One region of the Streptomyces sp. NPDC107575 genome, then DNA from elsewhere that is predicted to be linked to it. Evidence: riboswitches for the same ligand, from Rfam matches in the RefSeq annotation. Region 1 holds a riboswitch; each other region holds the start of a gene.
The links. Region 1 has a riboswitch for S-adenosylmethionine ahead of ACZ7L4_RS15320 (aminotransferase class V-fold PLP-dependent enzyme). Riboswitches for the same ligand answer to the same signal wherever they lie in the genome.
Positions count from the first base shown of each region.

Region 2: another riboswitch for S-adenosylmethionine. It lies ahead of thrC (threonine synthase); the one in region 1 lies ahead of ACZ7L4_RS15320 (aminotransferase class V-fold PLP-dependent enzyme).
Region 3: another riboswitch for S-adenosylmethionine. It lies ahead of ACZ7L4_RS20630 (GNAT family N-acetyltransferase); the one in region 1 lies ahead of ACZ7L4_RS15320 (aminotransferase class V-fold PLP-dependent enzyme).

Region 1 covers NZ_JBVKBG010000003.1:452,986-460,445, reverse strand. Annotated here, with positions in the region: gene ctaE (aa3-type cytochrome oxidase subunit III) at 1-6, shown strand, start outside; gene qcrC (cytochrome bc1 complex diheme cytochrome c subunit) at 88-897, shown strand; gene qcrA (cytochrome bc1 complex Rieske iron-sulfur subunit) at 894-1,949, shown strand; gene qcrB (cytochrome bc1 complex cytochrome b subunit) at 1,946-3,586, shown strand; gene trpD (anthranilate phosphoribosyltransferase) at 3,720-4,784, shown strand; SAM riboswitch class IV at 4,872-4,989, shown strand; gene ACZ7L4_RS15320 (aminotransferase class V-fold PLP-dependent enzyme) at 5,181-6,554, shown strand; gene ACZ7L4_RS15315 (glycerate kinase family protein) at 6,506-7,460, opposite strand, start outside.
Region 2 covers NZ_JBVKBG010000004.1:128,098-135,557, forward strand. Annotated here, with positions in the region: gene ACZ7L4_RS20135 (DUF7927 domain-containing protein) at 1-691, opposite strand, end outside; gene ACZ7L4_RS20140 (glucosyl-3-phosphoglycerate synthase) at 730-1,677, opposite strand; SAM riboswitch class I at 1,839-1,993, shown strand; gene thrC (threonine synthase) at 2,012-3,313, shown strand; gene ACZ7L4_RS20150 (ubiquitin-like small modifier protein 1) at 3,364-3,639, shown strand; gene ACZ7L4_RS20155 (cold-shock protein) at 4,072-4,278, shown strand; gene groL (chaperonin GroEL) at 4,586-6,211, shown strand; gene ACZ7L4_RS20165 (hypothetical protein) at 6,447-6,734, opposite strand; gene ACZ7L4_RS20170 (DMT family transporter) at 6,794-7,183, opposite strand; gene ACZ7L4_RS20175 (DMT family transporter) at 7,236-7,460, opposite strand, start outside.
Region 3 covers NZ_JBVKBG010000004.1:233,764-241,223, forward strand. Annotated here, with positions in the region: gene ACZ7L4_RS20615 (GlxA family transcriptional regulator) at 1-494, shown strand, start outside; gene ACZ7L4_RS20620 (hypothetical protein) at 939-1,208, opposite strand; gene ACZ7L4_RS20625 (winged helix-turn-helix domain-containing protein) at 1,679-1,969, shown strand; SAM riboswitch class I at 2,044-2,130, shown strand; gene ACZ7L4_RS20630 (GNAT family N-acetyltransferase) at 2,141-2,779, shown strand; gene ACZ7L4_RS20635 (50S ribosomal protein L11 methyltransferase) at 2,848-3,474, shown strand; gene ACZ7L4_RS20640 (enoyl-CoA hydratase/isomerase family protein) at 3,547-4,365, opposite strand; gene ACZ7L4_RS20645 (acetate--CoA ligase family protein) at 4,409-6,631, opposite strand; gene ACZ7L4_RS20650 (flavin-containing monooxygenase) at 6,827-7,460, opposite strand, start outside.

The DNA.
Region 1 (7,460 bases):
AAGTAGTTCGACGATCACAGCATCGGGCGTAGCACCCGACACATTTCCGCAGCACCGACGCAGAAGATCCTGACACCGGGGTAATCCGTGAAAAAGCTCTCCGCACGACGACGCCATCCGCTGGCGGCGGTCGTCGTCCTACTCCTCGCGCTGGCGGCCACCGGGGGGCTGTACGCCGCGTTCGCACCCGCGGACAAGGCGCAGGCCGATGAAACCGCCCAGTCCCTCGCCATCGACGAGGGCAAGAAGCTCTACTCCGTCGGCTGCGCCAGCTGCCACGGAACCGGCGGTCAGGGCACCTCCGACGGGCCGAGCCTCGTGGGCGTCGGCTCCGCCGCCGTCGACTTCCAGGTCGGCACCGGTCGTATGCCGGCCCAGCAGCCGGGCGCTCAGGTCCCGAAGAAGAAGGTCATCTACTCGCAGGCCGAGATCGACCAGCTCGCGGCGTACGTCGCGTCGCTCGGTGCCGGTCCGGTCGCGCCGACCGACAAGGACTACAGCGCCAACGGCGCGGACATCGCCAAGGGTGGCGAGCTGTTCCGCACCAACTGCGCCCAGTGCCACAACTTCACCGGTGAGGGTGGCGCGCTGACACACGGCAAGTTCGCGCCGAGCCTCGAGGGTGTGGCCCCGAAGCACATCTACGAGGCCATGCAGACCGGCCCGCAGAACATGCCGTCGTTCCCGGACACGACGATGACCAAGCAGAACAAGAAGGACATCATCGCGTACCTCGACGCGGTCAATGGTGACAAGACCGAGAGCCCCGGTGGACTCAAGCTGGGCGGGCTCGGCCCGGTCAGTGAGGGCCTGTTCGCCTGGATCTTCGGTCTTGGCGGTCTGATCGCCGTCGCCATCTGGGTTGCCGCTCGGACCGCAAAGGCCAAGAAGTCATGAGTAGCCAAGACATTCCAGAAGAGAACCTGCCCACTGAGCAGGAAGCCGAGGAGCACGGCTCGGTCGCGGTGAAGGACGAGCCCTTCACCGACCCGGGTCTGCCGCCCCACGAGCACCGGATCCAGGACATCGACGAGCGGGCCGCCAAGCGGTCCGAGCGCGTCGTCGCCTTCCTGTTCATGGTGTCGATGCTGGCGACCGTCGGATTCATCGCCTCGTACGTCACCATCGACGTCGATACGAGCGTCTACATCTTCCCGCTGGGTCACATCAGCGCGCTGAACTTCGCGCTGGGCACGACCCTCGGTGTGGCGCTGTTCTGCATCGGCGCGGGCGCGGTCCACTGGGCCCGCACCCTGATGTCCGACGAAGAGGTCATCCAGGAGCGCCACCCGATCGAGGCGGAGCCCGAGGTCAAGGCGAAGGTCCTGCAGGACTTCGCCGACGGTGCCCGTGAGTCGCAGTTCGGCCGGCGCAAGCTGATCCGCAACACCCTGTTCGGCGCTCTCGCGCTGGTGCCCCTCTCCGGTGTGGTGCTGCTTCGTGACCTCGGGCCGCTGCCCGAGAAGAAGCTGCGCACCACGTCGTGGAAGAAGGGCCTGACCCTCGTCAACATGAACACGAACGAGCCGCTGCTGCCTTCGGACATCGCGGTCGGTTCGCTCACCTTCGCCAAGCCCGAGGGCCTGGAGGAGCACGACGAGGACTTCCAGACGAAGATCGCCAAGGACGCCCTGATGCTCGTCCGGATCCAGCCGGAGAACATCAAGGACAAGCAGGAACTCGAGTGGTCCCACGAGGGCATCGTGGCGTACTCGAAGATCTGCACCCACGTCGGTTGCCCGATCTCCCTGTACGAGCAGCAGACGCACCACGCGCTGTGCCCGTGCCACCAGTCCACCTTCGACCTCTCCGACGGGGCCCGGGTGATCTTCGGTCCGGCCGGTCACGCGCTGCCGCAGCTGCGCATCGGCGTCAACGAAGAGGGTCACCTCGAGGCGCTGAGCGAATTCGCTGAGCCCGTCGGTCCTGCCTTCTGGGAGCGCGGATGAGTACTACGACCACGAACGACGCGCCTGCGCGCGAGGAGGCACCGGCCGGCGAGCGTCTTGCCGACTGGGCCGACGGACGTCTGGGGATCTACTCCCTGGCCAAGTCCAACATGCGCAAGATCTTTCCGGACCACTGGTCCTTCATGCTCGGCGAGATCTGCATGTACAGCTTCATCATCATCATCCTCACGGGTGTGTATCTGACGCTGTTCTTCCACCCGTCGATGAACGAGGTCACCTACGACGGCAGCTACGTCCCGCTCCAGGGGCAGCTGATGTCGGAGGCCTTCAACTCGACCATGCACATCTCCTTCGATGTGCGCGGTGGCCTGCTGATCCGTCAGATCCACCACTGGGCCGCGCTGATCTTCCTCGCGGGCATGTTCGTGCACATGATGCGCGTGTTCTTCACGGGTGCGTTCCGCAAGCCGCGTGAGGTCAACTGGGTCTTCGGCTTCCTGCTGTTCGTCCTGGGCATGTTCACCGGCTTCACCGGTTACTCGCTCCCGGACGACCTGCTCTCCGGCACCGGTGTCCGCTTCATGGAGGGCGCGATCCTGTCCGTGCCGATCGTCGGCACGTACATGTCGTTCTTCCTCTTCGGCGGCGAGTTCCCCGGCGGCGACTTCGTCGCGCGGTTCTACTCGATCCACATCCTGCTGTTGCCGGGCATCATGCTCGGCCTGATGGCGGCGCACCTGATCCTGGTCTTCTACCACAAGCACACGCAGTTCGCGGGTGCCGGAAAGACCAACAAGAACGTCGTGGGCATGCCGCTGCTCCCGGTCTACATGGCCAAGGCGGGCGGCTTCTTCTTCCTGGTCTTCGGCGTCATCGCGGTGATCGCCGCGATCGCGACGATCAACCCGATCTGGGCCATCGGCCCGTACCGGCCGGACCAGGTGTCCACGGGCGCCCAGCCCGACTGGTACATGGGCTTCTCCGAGGGCCTGATCCGAGTGATGCCGGGCTGGGAGATCGACTTCTGGGGTCACACGCTCGTCCTGGGCGTGGCCATCCCGCTGGTCGTGATCTTCCCGCTGGTTCTGGTCGCGATCGCGGTCTACCCGTTCATCGAGGCCTGGGTCACCGGCGACAAGCGCGAGCACCACATCCTGGACCGCCCGCGCAACGCTCCGACGCGTACGGCCTTCGGTGTCGCGTGGATCACCTGGTACATGGTGCTGCTCATCGGTGGTGGAAACGACCTCTGGGCCACGCACTTCCACCTGTCGATCAATGCGATCACCTGGTTCGTCCGGATCGCGTTCTTCGTCGGACCGGTCATCGCGTTCATCGTCACCAAGCGGATCTGCCTCGGCCTCCAGCGCCGCGACAAGGACAAGGTGCTGCACGGACGCGAGTCCGGCATCATCAAGCGCCTGCCGCACGGTGAGTTCATCGAGGTGCACGAGCCGCTCGACCAGGAGGCCCTGCACACGCTCACGGCGCACGAGCAGTACGCGCCGGTCGAGATCGGCCCGACGGTCGACGAGAACGGTGTCGAGCGCAAGGTCACGCGGCTGCAGAAGCTGCGCGGCAAGCTCTCGCGCGGTTACTACGGGGAGAACAACCAGATCCCGAAGCCGACCGCCGAGGAGTACAAGGAGATCACCAGCGGCCACGGCCACCACTGATCTCATCCCGTCGCTGTAAGCCACAGCGGGAGCCCTCGTCCATTGCCTGGACGGGGGCTCTTTGCGGTCCCGGGACCTGGATAGGGTGGGGTCGCGACACCTTTCGACCCCACAGATGCACACAGGAGCGGCCATGAGCGCTTTGAACCCCGCTGGAGGCGACACCGCGGCGGGCCGTTCCTGGCCCGCCGTCCTGAACGGCCTGCTGGAAGGCCGCGACCAGAGCGCCGACGACACCGCGTGGGCGATGGACCGGATCATGCGCGGCGAGGCCACCGACGCGCAGATCGCCGGGTTCGCGGTCGCGCTGCGCGCCAAGGGCGAGACCGTGCAGGAGATCTCCGGCCTCGTACGCGGCATGTACGAGCACGCCAATGTGATCGAGGTGCCCGGCGAGACCGTCGACATCGTCGGCACCGGCGGCGACGGCGCCAAGACGGTCAACATCTCCACCATGTCCGCGATCGTCATCGCGGGCGCCGGCGCCAAGGTCGTCAAGCACGGCAACCGCGCCGCGTCCTCCGCCTCGGGCGCCTCCGACGTACTGGAGAAGCTGGGCGTCAATCTCGACCTGTCGCCGAAGCGGGTGCCCGAGGTCGCCGAGGAAGCGGGCATCACGTTCTGCTTCGCCATCAAGTTCCACCCCGCGCTGCGCTACGCGGGCGCCGCGCGCGGCCAGCTCGGCATCCGCACGGTGTTCAACCTGCTGGGCCCCCTGACCAACCCGGCCAAGGTGAAGGCGCAGGCCGTCGGCGTCGCCGACGCCCGGATGGCGCCGATCGTGGCCGGGGTCTTCGCCGAGCGCGGCAACTCGTCCCTGGTGTTCCGCGGCGACGACGGGCTCGACGAGCTGACCACCACGGGCACCTCGCGCGTGTGGGTGGTGCGGGACGGCGCCGTGCGCGAGGAGTCCTTCGACCCGCGCGACGTCGGCATCGAGGTCGTGCCCATCGAGGCGCTGCGCGGCGGTGACCCCTCGTACAACGCGGAGGTCGCCCGGCGCCTCCTCGACGGCGAGCGGGGGCCCGTGCGCGACGCGGTGCTGCTGAACTCGGCGGCGGCCCTGGTGGCTGTGCGTCCCGGCGAGGGCACGCTCGTCGAGCAGATCAGGGCCGGCATGGACCGGGCCGCCGAGTCGATCGACTCCGGAGCGGCGAAGGCCGTCCTGGAGCGGTGGGTGGCGGCCAGCAACCGGTAGGCACGTACGAGATGTGACGCAGGGCGCAGTCCGGATCCTGGACTGCGCCCTTGCTGTTTCTGAGACGTGTGGCAGGATGCTCTTCAAGGTCATGAGTGACAGCGACCGAGGCCCCAGCCCGCTGTCCGGCAACCCTCCGTCCGTGGCGGGGTGCCCTGGGTGAAGACCAGGCCGTACGCAGCAAGGCGTGTGGCAAGCGCGGACCCCTCGCAACCCTGGGGTCCTGGTCCTCAAGGGAGCAGTCTCGTGAGCAAGCGAATGCGATAGGGCGTTTCGGCCCCGCCTCCGCGTACCCGCTGTACTGAAATTCACAGCATCTTTCTTTCCCTGCCGTAGAGCCCTCTTCCGCAGCGCTCCGGCATGGTCAATTCGCTTACCGCGCCAGGGAGTTCACCCATGTCTGTTTCCGTCGACGCCGCCGCCTGTACCGAGACCATCGCCCCGCTTCCGGTCCTCGGCCGGGACGTCACCGTGCCGCTCGTCACCGGTGGCGAGGTCACGTACGCCGCCCTCGACTACGCCGCCAGCGCGCCCGCCCTGCAGCGGGTGTGGGACGACGTCGCCGCCTACGCGCCGTACTACGGCAGCGTGCACCGGGGCGCCGGGTACCTCTCGCAGCTGTCCACCGACCTGTTCGAGAACTCCCGGGTCGCCGTCGCCGAGTTCCTCGGCTGCCGGGAGGGCGACCAGGTCGTCTTCACCCGCTCCACCACCGACTCGCTGAACCTGCTCGCCGCCGCGCTGCCCGCCGACTGCCAGGTGTTCGTCTACGAGACCGAGCACCACGCCTCGCTGCTGCCGTGGCGCGACGCGCGGGTCACGTACCTCAACGCGCCCCGCACGCCCGGCGAGGCCGTCGACACGCTGGAGCGCGCCCTCGCCGAGCGCGACCCCTACGGACCCGCCCTCGTCTGCGTCACCGGTGCCTCCAACGTCACCGGTGAACTCTGGCCGGTGCGCGAGCTCGCGGCGGCCGCTCACGCGCACGGTGCCCGCATCGTGCTCGACGCCGCGCAGCTCGCGCCCCATCACCCCGTCTCCGTGCAGGACCTGGATGTCGACTGGGTCGCCTTCTCCGGGCACAAGCTGTACGCCCCGTTCGGCTCGGGCGTGCTCGCGGGCCGCTCCGACTGGCTGACGGCCGCCGAGCCGTACCTCGCCGGTGGCGGTGCCTCGAAGAAGGTCGCGCGGCGCGTCGACGGCGGCGTCGACGTCGAGTGGCAGACCACCGCCGCCCGCCACGAGGCCGGCTCCCCGAACGTCATCGGCGTGTACTCCATCGCCTCCGCCTGCAAGGCGCTCACCGAGGCCGGGTTCGACAACCTCGTCGCCCGCGAGCAGTACCTGATCCGCAAGGTCCAGGAGGGGCTCGCGGCCGTTCCCGAGGTGAAGGTGCTGTCCCTGTTCGGCGACGACGCGCCGCGCGTGGGCGTCCTTTCGTTCGTCGTCGACGGCTGGAACTCCTCGCACTTCGCCGCCGCGCTCTCCGCCGAGTACGGCATCGGGGTCCGCGACGGTCTGTTCTGCGCCCACCCGCTGGTGCGCACGCTGCTCGGCTCCGACCCGCAGCAGCAGGGCGAGTGCGGCGCCCCCGAGGCCGCGCCGGGCGAGAAGTCGCTCAACGCCATCCGCGTCAGCTTCGGCGCCGGCACCCCCGACGAGCACGTGGAGCGGTTCGTTTCCGCCGTGACGGAGCTCGTGCGCGACGGCGCCCGCTGGAACTACCGCACCGAGGACGGCCGCTGCGTGCCGGACACCACCAACGCCTGAGGCAGCCGGGAGCCGAGGAGGATCATCCGCAGGGCGCGCTCGGTGGCGTCCGTGAGGAACTCGCCGCCCCGGCCCAGCGCCTCCGCGAGCGTCACGGGGGCGGGCAGGATCGAGCTGTAGGCGTCGACGCCGGTGGCCGTCACGGTGTGCGCGCCGTCGCCGATGGTGCCCGCGAGGGCGAGTACCGGGCGGCCGAACCGTTTGGCGCGGCGGGCCACTTCGGCGGGTACCTTGCCGCGCGGCGTCTGGTGGTCGAGGGCGCCCTCCGCGGTGACGACGAGGTCGGCGCGCGCGAGCCGGGCGTCCAGGTCGAGGTGGTCGAGGAGGACGTCGAAGCGGGGGAGGAGCCTGCCGCCGAGCGCGGCGAGGCCCGCGCCGAGTCCGCCGGAGGCGCCGGTGCCGGGTCCCGTGAACAGGTCGGTGCGTACGTCCAGGTCACGTGTCAGGACGTGCGCCCAGTGTTCGAGGGCGGCCGCCAGCTGCTCGACCTGGGTGGGCGTCGCACCCTTCTGCGGGCCGAACACGCGGGCGACGCCGCGCTCCCCGCACAGCACGTTGAACGGGTTGCACGCCACCCGGATCTCGGTGTCCTTCAGGCGCGGGTCGAGGCCGCTCGGATCGATGCACCGCAGGTGCGCCAACTCCCTTCCTCCGAGCGCGAGTTGCAGGCCGTCCGCGTCGAGCAGCCGCGCGCCGAGCGCCTGGAGTGCGCCCGCGCCGCCGTCCGACGTACCGGAGTCGCCGCAGCCCACGAGGATGCGGCGGGCGCCCGCGTCGAGGGCCGCGCGGATCAGCTCGCCGACGCCGTACGTCGTCGTGGCGCCCGGGTCGCGCAGCTCGCGCGGGACGAGGGAGAGCCCGGCGACGGCCGCCATCTCGACGACCGCCGTGCCGTCGGGGAGCAGC
Region 2 (7,460 bases), on a different contig from region 1:
TCATCGACCAGCCGGCCACGCAGCCCTTGCCCGAGGGCGCCCAGATGTCGCCGACCGAGACCGGGACCGGGGTGCCCGTGCCGGTGACCCCGCTGAACAGGCTCGTCACGTCGGCCTCGCCCGTGTAGTAGTGCGGGCCGTTGGTGTCGGCGGGGTCCTTGACCAGGTTCTCGGGGGAGACCTTGGTGGGGGCCGTGCCGTTGACGCCGACCGCCGGGGCCGCGTCCAGCGGGTCGCCGGGCGAGGGGTCGACGTCGGCGCCCGAGATGTCGCAGCGCTTCATCTGGGCCCCGCTCGGACCCTTGTACGTGCCGTCGTTGCCGCCGTAGAAGAGGCGGGCGTAGGCGACCTCGGCCCCGGGCGGGATGGTGACCCGGCCGGTGCTGGAGCCGTAGCCGTCCGTCGTCCCGGCCGTGTTGATCCGCTGCATGTTGAACGTGTTGTTGTTGTCCCTGCCCTCGCCGTTCGCGGCGACGGCGCAGCGCGCGGCCATGGTGGCGTCGTCGGTCGGGCAGCCCATGACGGTGTTGCCGATGGTCTTGAAGTCGCCGTAGATCGATTCGTCGTAGCGCTTGTCGAAGGGGGAGACCACATCCGCGGCGGCGGGGCTCGGTGCCAGTCCCGCCACGCAGGCGGCGAGGGCGGCTGCGACGGCGCAGGCCGCCTTGCCCTGAAGATGTTTAAGCGACATAAAGGGCAATTTAGGCAAAACATACGATTAGTCCGTGCTTATGCCACGCGACGCTCCGCATATTCACCGATTTCGATCATCGGCTGGCGCTCTTCCGTGTCGACCGGGTGGGTGCGCGGCTCGAAGCCGTCGTCGCCGCGCTCGAACTGCGTGAGCACCGGCCGCACGAGGTGCCCGCGCGCGAGGCGCAGCTGGGCCGTGCGGTAGATCGCCGCCGCCATCCTGCCGAGCGCCTGCCCGTCCTGGTGCCGGTGCTTGCGCACGCCGACGTCGACCTGGGCGAGCGCGTCGAGGCCCACGGTGTGCAGCGCGTCCACGAGCAGGCCGAGCTCCACGCCGTACCCGACGGGGAACGGGAGTTGTTCGAGCAGCGTCCGCCGGGCCGCGTACTCGCCACCCAACGGCTGTACGAAACCGGCCAGTTGGGGCCAGTGCAGATTGAGGATCGGCCGCGCCATCAGCTCGGTCACCCGGCCGCCCTGGCCCGCCGCCCCGGCCAGCGGGCGGTCGTACATCGCCTTCACGAAGTGCACGCCCGGCTCGGTGAGCAACGGGCCGACGATCCCGGAGACGAAGTCCGCGGAGAATTCCTTCAGATCGGCGTCGACGAAGCACACGATGTCACCGGAAGTGACGAACAGGGATCGCCACAGCACCTCGCCCTTGCCGGCCCTGACCGGGATCCGCGGCAGGATCGTGTCCCGGTGCTCGACGCGCGCCCCGGCCGCCGCCGCGACCTCGGAGGTGCGGTCGGTGGAGCCGGAGTCGATCACGACGAGCTCGTCGACGAGCGGCACCGCGTCCGTCATCAGCGTCCGCCGGATCTCGGAGACGATCTCGCCGACCGTCTCCTCCTCGTTCAGCGCGGGCAGTACGACACTCACCGTCTGTCCCGACGCGTGCTTGGCGGCGACCAACCGGTGCAGCGGATGGTCCGCCACGGACCAGGAGCGCCTGTTCAGCCAGCGCTCGACCTCTTCCAGCACGGTCTGGGTTCCTTCCCTAAGGATCACCATGTGATCCATCTCGCGGTTCGGACGACTATCTCAAGGGTCCGGGCCTTCGGTTACAGTCTTGAACAAGGCCGGTGACCATCGCATGTCGGGGGTCGCCTGCCGTACACAACTGAATCCACACAATCGAATACCGCTCATCCAGAGGGGCAGAGGGATACGGCCCGTTGAAGCCCCGGCAACCCTCCAGCCGGTCTCGTCCGCACATCGCAGTGCGCCCGCGAGGCTCCCGGCTAGTGAAGGTGCCAAATCCGTCTCGTGGCGAGATGCGTCGCGAGGAAGATGAGGAGAAAGGGCCTCGCCTCTCATGGCTGTACAGACTGTCGCCACCGAAACGACCGCGAAGACCGTTGATCTCGGTCCGGCTTCCGGCCTCTCCTGCCGCGAGTGCGGCGCCGTCGTCCCGCTCGGTCCCGTCTTCGCCTGTGCCGAGTGTTTCGGGCCGCTCGAAGTCGCGTACGACCTGCCCGTCGGTGACCCCGAGTCCCTGCGCAAGCAGATCGAGGCAGGACCCGCCAACATCTGGCGCTACGCCCCGCTGCTGCCCGTCCCGGCCGACGTCGCCGAGAAGCCCAACCTGAACCCGGGCTGGACCCAGCTCGTCAAGGCCGACAACCTGGGCCGCGAACTGGGCGTCGCCGAGGGCAAGTTGTTCGTCAAGGACGACTCCGGCAACCCGACGCACTCCTTCAAGGACCGCGTCGTCGCGCAGGCCATCGAGGCCGCCCGCGCCTTCGGCTTCACCACGCTCTCCTGCTCCTCCACCGGCAACCTGGCCGGCGCCGTCGGCGCCGCCGCCGCCCGCGCCGGCTTCCGCTCCTGCGTGTTCATCCCGCACGACCTGGAGCAGGGCAAGGTCGTCATGGCCGGTGTCTACGGCGGTGACCTCGTCGCCATCGAGGGCAACTACGACGACGTGAACCGCTTCTGCTCCGAGCTCATCGGCGACCCGCTGGGCGAGGGCTGGGGCTTCGTGAACGTGAACCTGCGCCCGTACTACGGCGAGGGTTCAAAGACGCTCGCGTACGAGATCTGCGAGCAGCTCGGCTGGCAGCTGCCCGACCAGCTGGTCATCCCGATCGCGTCCGGCTCCCAGTTCACGAAGATCGACAAGGGGCTCAAGGAGCTGATCAAGCTCGGCCTCGTCGAGGACAAGCCGTACAAGCTCTTCGGCGCCCAGGCCGAGGGCTGCTCCCCGGTCTCCGTCGCCTACAAGGGCGGCCACGACGTGGTCCGCCCGCAGAAGCCGACGACCATCGCCAAGTCCCTCGCCATCGGCAACCCCGCCGACGGCCCGTACGTCCTCGACATCGCGCGCCGCACCGGCGGCGCCGTGGAGGACGTGAACGACGAGCAGGTCGTCGACGCGATCAAGCTGCTCGCGCGCACGGAGGGCATCTTCGCGGAGACGGCCGGCGGTGTGACCCTGGGCGTCACGAAGAAGCTCATCGAGGCGGGCCAGATCGACCCGTCGCTCACCACGGTGGTCCTGAACACGGGCGACGGGCTCAAGACCCTCGACGCGGTCGCCGAGTCCTCGCAGGCCACCGCCACCATCCGGCCGAGCCTGGACGCGTTCCGCGACGCCGGTCTCGCCGCCGACCACTGAGCCCAGCCGATCACTGAGCCAACCGAACTTGTAGCACCGGGAGTCACCGCATGAGCGTCAACGTTCGCATCCCCACCATCCTGCGCACCTACACCGGCGGCCAGGCCGAGGTCGCCGCCGAGGGCGCGACCCTCGCCGATGTCATCGCCGACCTCGAGAAGAACCACACCGGCATCGCCGCCCGCGTCCTCGACGACCAGGGCAAGCTGCGCCGCTTCGTGAACGTCTACGTGAACGACGACGACGTCCGCTTCGAGCAGGGCCTGGAGACGGCGACGCCGGACGGCGCCGGGGTCTCGATCATTCCCGCCGTCGCGGGCGGCTGATCTTTTGTAGGTCTACACAGAGTTATCCGAATTGCCCCCTCCGCGAGAGAAGCGGAGGGGGCAATTCTGCATGGTTGAGCGCGGTACAGTTGGGGAAGCTGCTGCGTTTCCGCGAGCGGTGCATGACGGGCGCATATGAGTTCTCGCCCGTCGCCCGACAAGAAGCAGCCAAAGTGCCCAGCCCTTTCGGGCCTTTTACGGCATTTACGCGGCCCGACTTGCCCGGGGATCCGGTGAGTTGGCCCGGTTTCCCCGATCTGGCGTGCCCAGAATTCTCGTCCGATTGACCTGTTGCAGACGGCAGTTGGGCAGATACATTCAGCCGCGGTCGACGCGTTCCGGCGCACACCCCCATATCCCATGGGGCGTGAGGTCTGACCCGGGTCCGCGAAGTGCGGTCCTGCGCAAGGGCCAGTAATAGGGGAGTTAGGCATGGCTCAGGGCACCGTCAAGTGGTTCAACGCGGAGAAGGGGTACGGCTTCATCGCGGTCGACGGTGGTGCGGATGTTTTCGTCCACTACAGCGCGATTCAGATGGACGGCTACCGCACCCTCGAGGAGGGGCAGCGGGTCGAGTTCGAGATCTCGCAGGGCCAGAAGGGGCCGCAGGCCGACATGGTCCGCGTGGCCGCCGGCTGAACGCGCGCGTCAGACTGCAAGCTTGTACGTCGCACGTCATGGAGGGCTCGTCTCCCGGTTGACCGGGGGCGGGCCCTTCGTGCTGCCCCGGTGGCGTTCGCGTTCAGGAGAGCACCTTGCACTCGCAGGGGTCGAGTGCTAATCATTGGGCTTAGCACTCTCCGAGTGAGAGTGACAAAACTTGGATCGGGTCGGTGAGGTCCGCAGGCCGGGTGGGGCAAGGAACCACAAGGCGCGCAGGCCGTCCGTCGCGGGCACCAGCACGGTCCTTTTGCGTTAGCCACCCCGTCCGGGAGGACCACTTCACATGGCCAAGATCATCGCGTTCGACGAGGAGGCACGGCGCGGCCTCGAGCGCGGCATGAACCAGCTCGCCGACGCCGTCAAGGTGACCCTGGGCCCCAAGGGTCGCAACGTCGTCCTCGAGAAGAAGTGGGGCGCCCCCACGATCACCAACGATGGTGTGTCCATCGCCAAGGAGATCGAGCTCGAGGACCCGTACGAGAAGATCGGCGCCGAGCTGGTCAAGGAGGTCGCGAAGAAGACGGACGACGTCGCCGGTGACGGCACGACGACCGCGACCGTCCTGGCCCAGGCGCTCGTTCGCGAAGGCCTTCGCAACGTAGCCGCCGGCGCCAACCCGATGGCCCTCAAGCGCGGCATCGAGCGCGCCACCGAGGCCGTCTCCGCCGCCCTCCTCGAGCAGGCCAAGGAGGTGGAGACCAAGGAGCAGATCGCCTCCACCGCCTCCATCTCGGCCGCCGACACCCAGATCGGCGAGCTCATCGCCGAGGCCATGGACAAGGTCGGCAAGGAAGGCGTCATCACGGTCGAGGAGTCCCAGACCTTCGGTCTGGAGCTCGAGCTCACCGAGGGCATGCGCTTCGACAAGGGCTACATCTCGGCGTACTTCGCCACCGACATGGAGCGTATGGAGGCCTCGCTCGAGGACCCGTACATCCTGATCGTCAACTCGAAGATCGGCAACGTGAAGGACCTCCTTCCGCTGCTCGAGAAGGTCATGCAGTCCGGCAAGCCGCTGCTGATCATCGCCGAGGACGTCGAGGGCGAGGCCCTGTCGACCCTGGTCGTCAACAAGATCCGTGGCACCTTCAAGTCCGTCGCCGTCAAGGCCCCGGGCTTCGGTGACCGCCGCAAGGCCATGCTCGGCGACATCGCCATCCTCACGGGCGGCACGGTCATCTCCGAGGAGGTCGGCCTCAAGCTCGAGAACGCCGGTCTCGACCTGCTCGGCCGCGCCCGCAAGGTCGTCATCACCAAGGACGAGACGACGATCGTCGACGGCGCCGGTGAGAGCGACCAGGTCCAGGGTCGCGTCAACCAGATCCGTGCCGAGATCGAGAACAGCGACTCGGACTACGACCGCGAGAAGCTCCAGGAGCGCCTCGCCAAGCTCGCCGGCGGCGTGGCCGTCATCAAGGCGGGCGCGGCCACCGAGGTCGAGCTCAAGGAGCGCAAGCACCGCATCGAGGACGCCGTTCGCAACGCGAAGGCGGCCGTCGAGGAGGGCATCGTCGCCGGTGGTGGCGTGGCCCTGCTGCAGGCCTCCGCGGTCTTCGACAAGCTGGAGCTCGAGGGTGACGAGGCGACCGGCGCCAACGCCGTGAAGCTCGCGCTCGAGGCCCCGCTCAAGCAGATCGCCGTCAACGGTGGTCTCGAGGGTGGCGTCGTCGTGGAGAAGGTGCGCAACCTGACCGTCGGTCACGGTCTGAACGCCGCGACGGGTGACTACGTCGACATGATCGCCGAGGGCATCATCGACCCGGCGAAGGTCACGCGCTCCGCGCTGCAGAACGCCGCGTCCATCGCCGCGCTCTTCCTCACCACCGAGGCCGTCATCGCCGACAAGCCGGAGAAGGCGGGCGCTGCGCCGGCCGGTGGCGGCATGCCGGGCGGTGACATGGACTTCTGAGCCGCTCGCGGTTCAGCCCGTCCGTAACCCCGAGGGCGGCACCGACTCTTCGCGAGTCGGTGCCGCCCTCGGGCGTTTTTCGTTGCGCCCCCCCCGCACGGGGCTCCGCCCCGGACCCCGCTGCTCAATCGCCGCAGGGGCTTGAAAAATCAAGCCCCTGCGGCGAGTGGGTAAAATCCAGCCCCGCCGGCGCTTGAGGCGCGGGGTCCGGGGCGGAGCCCCGTGCGGGGGGCGTCTACGCGGCGTTCTCCTGGAAGGACTTCCAGGTGTCGCGCCCCGCGCGCCCCGCGCTGGTGGCGGCGGCCTGCGCCTGGTGGAGGGCGCGGGAGGCGAGCTCGGACGGGGGAACCTCCCAGGTTCCGGTCCAGCTGCGGCCCGCGCGGGCCAGTTCGTAGACGAGGACGCCGACCCCGGCCATCGCCGTGAGTGTGCCGACCCCGGTGAGCGCGGCCCCCGCGGTCAGCCGGCGCCGGTCCGGGCGGAACTCGGTCCAGGAGATCTTCGAAAGGGTGCTGTCAGCCATGGGCCCAGCATGGGGCAGGCCCGTGGAGGCCGCATGTTCAGCGCCCTCGTCCGTGACCGTCACCGCTGGGGGCGGTCCGAGAGTTTGAGCCAGACGACGCCGCCGATGATCAGGGTGAGCCAGAGGCCCTTGACCGGGGTGAGGGTCTCGTCGAAGAAGACCGGGCCGAGCAGGGCCGCTCCGACGGCGCCGATGCCGGCCCACACGGCGTATCCGATGCCTACGTCGATGGTGCGCAGGGCGAGGCTCAGGGCGAAGAGTGTCAGAAGGAAGAAGGTGACCGCGATCAGTGACCAGGAGAGCACGGTGAAGCCCTGGCTGCCTCCCACTGCCAGGGCGTAGGCGATCTCGAAGGCTCCTGCCAGGAGGAGGACCAGCCAGGCGCGGGCGCGGGTGCCGTCGCTGCGAGCGGTGGCGTTCTCGGCGGTGGTGGGGGCGGTGGTGGACATGGGGGTTCCTTCCTCGGGTGTGCGGGGTGGTCTCGGCTGGGTGGGGCGAGGGTCAGGTCGTGCCGGTGAGCTGGAGGCCGACCACGCCGGCGATGACGGCGGCGATGCCCAGGAACTTGCGCCAGTCCAGGCGCTGGCCGAAGAGGAGAGCGCCGAGGACGACGATTCCGACGCCGGCGGACGCGGTCCAGATCGCGTAGCCGACGCCGACCTCGAAGGTCAGCAAGGCCTGGCTGAGGAGGTAGGTGGCGATGCCGCCGCTGAGGAGGGTCGCGGC
Region 3 (7,460 bases), on a different contig from region 1:
CATCGGCGGGCGTCGCGGCCGGTATCGACCTGTGCCTGCACCTGGTGCGGCGCGACCACGGGGCGGCGGTCGCCAACGATGTGGCGCGCCGCACGGTGGTGCCGCCGCACCGGGACGGCGGCCAGGCCCAGTACATCGAACGCCCGCTGCCCGAGCCCCGGTTGGCGTCCACCGCGCGCGCCCGCGCGTGGGCCCTCGAGCACCTGGGCGAGCCCATCCAGCTCCGCGACCTGGCGGCCCGCGAGTCCCTCTCCGTCCGCACGTTCACGCGCCGCTTCCGCGAGGAGGTCGGCGCGAGCCCCGGCCAGTGGCTGACGGCCCAACGGGTGGAGCGGGCCCGCCACTTGCTGGAAACGTCGCCGGCATCCATGGACGAGGTGGCCCACCAGTCCGGCTTCGGCACAGCCCAGTCCTTGCGCCAGCACTTCCACGCGGCGGTGGGGGTGACGCCGACGGCGTACCGGAGGACGTTCCGGGCGGGGGTGCCGGGGTGAGGCGCGGCCCCCACCGACCACCCGTCCTTACGCCACGGGTCTCCGCCCCGGACCCTGCTGGCTCTCGTCCCGGTGCGGGGCTTGATCCACCTGCCTGCGCCGGCCCACCAGGCAGCCCGCTGCCTGGCCCCTTTGGCTCCGCCGCCACCCGCCCTTACGCCTCGGGCTTCGCCCTTCTCCCACCCGCCCGCCCCCTCCGGGGGCTCCCGGTCCGCCGGGGTGCGGTCGCGCACCGCCTCGCCGGAGCGCGCAGCCACCTGTCCTTACGCCTCGGGGCTCCGCCCCGGACCCCGCTGGCTCTCGTCCCGGTGCGGGGCTTGATCTACCTGCCTGCGCCGGCCCACCAGGCGGCCCGCTGCCGGGCCGCATGACTCCGCCGCTCAATTTCCCACGCTTCGGCCCTGGGCGAGAATGAGGTACCCAGGGCCGAAGGCGAGGTGGGGGTTACGGGAGGCGCGCGCCTCGGGAGTCGGCGATGCGCAGGGTCTGCGTCAGGGATTCGGTCAACCGGCGTGCGATGAAGCGGAGTTCGACCGCCGCCACGTCCACGTCGACCAGCAATCCGCTGGACAACGCCAACACCTCCCGCGCGTCCACCAGTTGCTCGTACTCGATCCGGTCCGCCAACCGCGAAAGGTAGCCGTCCGGGTTGTCCGTCACCAGGTACGCGGCGCACCCGTTCTCGCCCGGCCAGGGCAGAAGCCGCGCGCTCATCGCACGCCTCCCGCCACCGGGACGCGGACGCCGTGGATGTGCCGGGGGCCGGTGTCGATGCCTAATGTGGCGAGGTAGAGGGCCCGGCGGCGTTCGCGTTGGCGGCGATGTTCCTCGGGTGTCAGGACGTAGGGGCGTACGAGAGCGTGCGCCGCGGCGTCGAGCGGTTCGGTGTGGCGGGGTGGTGGCGCCGGAATGGCGGGCGTGAGGACGATGAGTCGGTGGCGGCCTGGGGGTGGTGGGGTACAGAGACTCAGCACCCAGGTCAGGATTCGAACGATAAGGTCCAGCATGTCGGCGCCTCCTACGTGGCGTTGACCATGCCCCCGGGCCGGTTGCAGCGGTCGCGGGGGTCAGTCTTCGGCTGACGCGCCAACTCTATGCAGACCTGCGCACAGGTGTGGTCAAATCCTGGAGGTGATCATATATGTGCAGGTGCATGCGCAGAGGTGAAGGAATACGGTCACTGCGTGGACTACGAGATTGACCGCACCCGCATCGTCTGGCGTCAGATCGCCGCCGTACTGGCGCACCGCATCGCGACCGAGGAGTACCCGCTGGGGAAGCGATTCCCCTCGGTCGCGGACGTCGCTGCCGAGTTCGACGTGTCCACGAGTACCGGGCAGAAGGCCCTCTACCAACTCCGCGACGCCGGCCTCCTGAGGATGGAGCACGGGCTGGGCACCTTCGTCGACGACGACGGCCCGGAACTCGCCAAGAACGAGCCCTTCGGCCCGCCCCCGAAGCCGCGCGCCAAGTAGCAGGAGTGCGTTGATCGGCACCGTTCCTCACAAATCACCTTGACCGAGACGCCCGCGACGGCAAGGATCAGCCGCGTTCATCCAGAGGACTTGAGGGACCTGGCCCCGTGACGGTCCGGCAACCTGCGACAGCAAGGTGCCAACGCCAGGAACGATGAGGAGCGGCACCGCATGCGACCTTGGTTCGACGTACCCACGCTCAACGGCTCCCTGGTCCGGCTCGAGGCACTGTCCCTCGACCACGCCGAGGATCTCGCTCTGGCGGCGGAGGAGGACCGCAGCACGTACGCCTTCACGCTCGTCCCCCGCGCCGAGGGGGTCGTCGGCTATCTGGAGGCCCAATTCGAGCGCGTGGAACAGGGACTCGTCCCGTTCGCGCAGATCCGGCAGAGCGACGGGCGGGCCGTCGGATGCACGGCGTACTGGGACCCGCGCCACTGGCCGGGAAGCAGGGACCTGCGAGCCGTGGAGATCGGCTTCACCTGGCTCGGCGCCCGTGCGCAAGGATGCGGCATCAACACCGAGGCCAAGATGCTGCTGATGCGGCACGCCTTCGAGCGCCTGCGCGTGGAACGGGTCGACCTCAAGACCGACGCCCGCAACCAGCAGTCACGCAAGGCGATCGAGAACCTCGGAGCCTCCTACGAGGGCGTGCTGAGGAACTGGTCGCCGTCCTGGGCGCCGGGAGAGACCGGCAAGCTCAGGGACTCCGCCATGTACTCCGTGGTGAGAACCGAGTGGAACGCCGTACGGGACCACCTTCTCCGGCGGTTGGCCGTGCGTCGCAGTGAGCCGGTCCGGGGAGTGTGAGGCATGGGGTGGAGGCAGCGGAACGCGATGACGCCGCGGGTGCGAGGCGGATCGACTCATGGGTTGGCATGGCCCAGGACCTCGACGTCGGCCCGAGGGTGCACCGCCCCTCCGTCTTCTCCGCGTTCCTGGCGGCCAATGTGCTGGATACCCAGGATCAGGTCGTGGTCGACGTGGGGTGCGGCGCAGGGCTCGTCACCATCGCGGCCCTATCAAGCGGCGCCCGCCATGTCGTGGCACAGGACTACGACCCGGCCGCGCTCAACGACACGATGCGCAATGTCACGCGGATCCTCGGCCCCAAGGCGTGCGAGCGCCTTTCGTTGTGGGAAGCCGACTGGCGGCAGCTCGGCCCGATGGCCGCGGACGTTCTGGCGGTCAATCCGCCGCAGCGGCCGACCGCGCTGATGCCCGACGTTCCGCACGACCAGCGCCACCTGCACGACGGGGGCGGCGCGGACGGTCTGGACGGCATCCGTCTGGTCCTGGCACACGCCAAGGCGCGACGCGTACGCACCACTGCCGCCGCAGCGCTACGGATGGACATCCGTACCTACGCTGATTGGTCCGCACCCCGGCTGATCGCCGACGCGTGGCTGCCTTTTGCTCCCGCGTGGCGCACCCTCGTCCCGGATTTGCGCGGGCGGGTGGGTATTTGGGAGTTCTCCCGAGAACCACGCAACGGGCGACTGTGACGGGAGATGGCCACTGGGCTGTCATTTCCCGCCACAGTCAGACGCTCAGCCGCCTCAGCCGCCTCAATCGCCTCAGCGGCCCCGGAACTCCGGCCTCCGGCGTTCCACGAAGCTTGCTACGCCCTCGTTCGCGTCGTGGGTGGTCATGTTCAGCTCCTGGGCTGTCGCCTCTGCCGCGAAGGCTGTGGTGCGGTCCGAATCCAGGGAGGCGTTGATCAGGGACTTGGTCAGCGCCAGCGCGCGCGTCGGGCCCGATGCGAGGCGTTCCGACCAGTCGCGGGTCAGTTTCGGGAGTTCGTCGTCCGGGACGACCCGGTTGACCAGGCCGAGGCGTTCCGCGTCGGCGGCGGGGACCGCGTCGCCGAAGAACATGAGTTCCTTGGCGCGTTGCGGGCCGATCAGGCGGGGGAGGAGGTAGGCGCCTCCGCCGTCCGGGACGAGGCCGCGGCGGGCGAACACCTCGATGAAGCGCGCCGATTCGGCGGCCAGGACCAGGTCGCAGGCGAGCGCGAGGTGCGCGCCGATGCCGGCCGCCGTCCCGTTGACCGCCGCGATCACCGGCTTCTCGCAGTCCTGGACCGCGGCGATCAACCGGTGCGCCCCGAGGCGGATCATGCGGGCGACGTCCCCCACGACCCGTTCCCCGGCGTCCGCGCTCCCGCCCCGCAGATCCGCGCCCGCGCAGAAACCCTTGCCCGTCGCGGTGATCACCACGGCCCGTACGTCCGGGTCGGCGGAGGCCTCGGCGAGCAGCGCGATGACGCGTTCGCGCTGGTCCCAGGTGACGGCGTTCATGGCTTCGGGCCGGTTGAGGGTGATCCACGAGACGCCGTTGTCAGTGGCGTGCAGTACCAATGAGTGCAAGGACTCGTCGGGGGAGGGCTGGGTCATGGGGGAGCTCCGTCTCGGGAGAAGGTCGGTGGCGGCGGCCGGGTCAGCGGCACACCGCGAGCGCGTCGAGGGCGACTGCGCCCTGGCCGCGCGGCAGCACCATCAGCGGGTTGATGTCCAGTTCGGCGAGGTCGTCGCCGAGTTCGAGTGCCATGCGCTGCACCCGCAGGATCACCTCGACCAGTGCGTCGATGTCGACGGGCGGCGCCCCCCTGACCCCGTCGAGCAGGGCCCGCCCGCGGAGTTGGTCGAGGACCGCCCGCGCCTGGGTCTCGCCGAAGGGCGGTACGGCGACGGCGGTGTCGCGCAGGACCTCCACCAGTACGCCGCCGAGGCCGACGGTGACGGTGGGGCCGAACAGGTCGTCGCGCGTGACGCCGACGACCATCTCGACGCCCCGCTCGACCATCTGGCAGACGAGGACGCCGTCGAGCTCGATGCCCTCGTAGCGGGCGATGTCGGTGAGTTCGCGGTACGCGTCCCGTACCTGGCTGGCGGAGGTCAACTCGACCTTGACCAGGCCGAGTTCGGACTTGTGGGCCAGTTGCGGGGCCGACGCCTTCATGACGACGGGGTAGCCGACGAGGGACGCCGCCCGCACCGCCGCCGCCGCGCTCGTCACCAGCTGCTCGCGCGGCACCCGGATCCCGTACGCCCGCAGCAGCTGCTTCGCCGCGTGCTCGCTCAGCTGGTGGCCGGGGCGCATCAGGGCCTGCGCCTTGCGGAAGGACGGGGAGGGCGTGCGCGGCGCCTCGTCGAAGGGCGAGACGTACGAGGCCGTGAAGCGGTGGTGGTCCAGGTAGGAGCGGACCGCGGTGATGCAGTTGGCGAAGGTGCGGAAGGTGGCCACGCGGGAGGAGCCGAGGAGCGTCGTGCGGTAGGCCTCCTCCGTGCCCACCGGCGAGCCCCACACCACGCACACCAGTTTGTCCGTCTGTTCCGCCGCGTCCACCAGGTCCTGGGCCAGCTTGTCGCTCATGGGCGGGAAGGGGCCGGTGATCGGGCAGATCAGGACGCCGACGGAGGGGTCGGCGAGGATCGCGTCGATGATCTTGCGGCCGCGCCAGTCGCCGACCGGGTGGCCACCGTTGTCGACCGGGTTCGCCACGCTCAGATAGTCGGGTATCCACTGGTGCAGTTCGTCCTGCTTCTCCTGGGGGAGGGTCGGCAGGTCGAGGCCCGCTTCCGTCGCCAGGTCCGCGAAGTGGGCGCCCGTTCCGCCGGAGATCGAGTACACGACGACGCCGTCGGCCTGCGGCGGCCGGGCGCGGGCGAGCAGGGCGGAGGTGTCCTGCAGCTCGTCGAGCCCGTCGACGCGGATGACGCCGAACTGCCGCATGGCGGCGTCCACGACGGTGTCCGCGCCGGTGAGTTTGCCGGTGTGCGAGGCCGCGGTGCGGGCGCCCGTCTCGGTCCGCCCCACCTTCACCGCGACGACCGGCACGCCCTCGCGCGCGGCCCGGTCGGCGGCCAGGAGGAAGGAGCGGCCGTCCTTGAGGCCCTCGACATAGCAGGCGATGGCGCCGACCTCGGGGCGCTGGGAGAAGTAGGAGATGAAGTCGGCGGTCTCCAGGTCGGCCTCGTTGCCGGTCGGCGCCCAGTGGGAGAGGCGGATGCCCAGCTCCTGGAGGGAGAAGACGGGGCGGCCCTGATGGCCGGACTGGGTGATCAGCGCGATGGCGGGACCCTCGAGGTCGTCGCGGAACCGCTCGAAGGCGTTGAGGTTGGTGTTGGGGCCGAGCAGCCGCATGCCGGAGCGTTCCACGGCCGACGACAGCCGGGTCTGCGCCGCGGCGCCTTCGTCGCCCGTCTCGGCGAACCCCGAGGCGAAAGCGACGGCGAACTTCACCTTGGTGTCCGCGAGTTGCTCGATGACGGGCAGCGGATCGGCGACGAGCAGCACGGCGAGGTCGACCTGCTCGGGCAGCTCGGCGACGGAGGGGGAGCAGGGGAGGCCGAAGACGGTCTCGCGGGTGGGGTGCACCGGATACAGGCGCGCGCCGACCCGCTCCGCCCAGTTCATGAGCTGCCGTGTGATGCCCGTGTTCGGCCGGCCCTCCGCGTCGGACGCGCCGACGACGGCGACGGACTCGGGCCGGAAGAACCGGTCGAGATCGGGGACGTCGGAGTGCAGCGGGCGCCCGCTGACGTCCAGCTCTTCGGTACCGGCCCGCCCGTGCACGGCGGGTCCGGGCTGCTCACCGCAGGCGATCACGCGGGCCCGGCGGGAGTCGGTGGTCAGGGTGCCATACGTCGATCCAAGCATCGGTCCGCCCGCTCCTGTGTGTCAGCGACATCTCTTGCCTGTGCAGTGCCTCGAAGTCCCCCCGAGGGATAACTGACGCATAGTCAGATTACTGAACTGACACTGTGTCAGGAACAGGGCTGCAGGCAAAGAGATGGGGCGAATGTTCCGAGGGGCGTGCTCGCACGGGTGCTCGGGCGGGTGCCCGGGAGGCGGTCACGCGGGTAGTTGTGCCGCCACCTTCTTGCCGATGCGGCCCGCGTCCAGGGCCAGTTCGCGGAGCATGCCGGAGATCGGGTTGGTGTAGCCGGTGAAGTGGAGGCCGGGCGCCGAAGAGGTCCCGAGGGGTCGCCCCGTGGCGGGGTCCAGGACGTTCAGGTGGCCCACCAGGTCCTCCAGGCCCTGCCGGTATCCGGTGGCCGCGATCACGGCGTCCGGGGTGACCCGGGTGTCGTCGGAGAGGACCACCGCGTCCGAGTCGAAGGAGGTGACGGCGGCGACGGGCTCGACCTTCCCGGACCGTACGGCGTCGACGAAGCCGACGTCCTGCACCGGGATGGCGCCCTGGCGTGCCCGCGAGTAGAGGCCGGTGTCGGGGCGGGGCAGGCCCTGCGCCGACAGGTCGGGCACGCTCGCCCTGCCGAGCGGCGCGGCGAGCCGGTCCACCATGCCGACCGGCAGGCGCCGGCAGAGGATGCCGGTGCGCTGGGCGGGCCAGCCGAGCGTGGTGCGGCGCACGATGTGCGGCGTGGTGCGCACGGCGATGCGGACGCGCGCGGCGCCGCCCTCGATCAGGTCGACGGCGATCTCGGTGCCGGTGTTGCCCGCGCCGACGACGAGGACGTCCTGG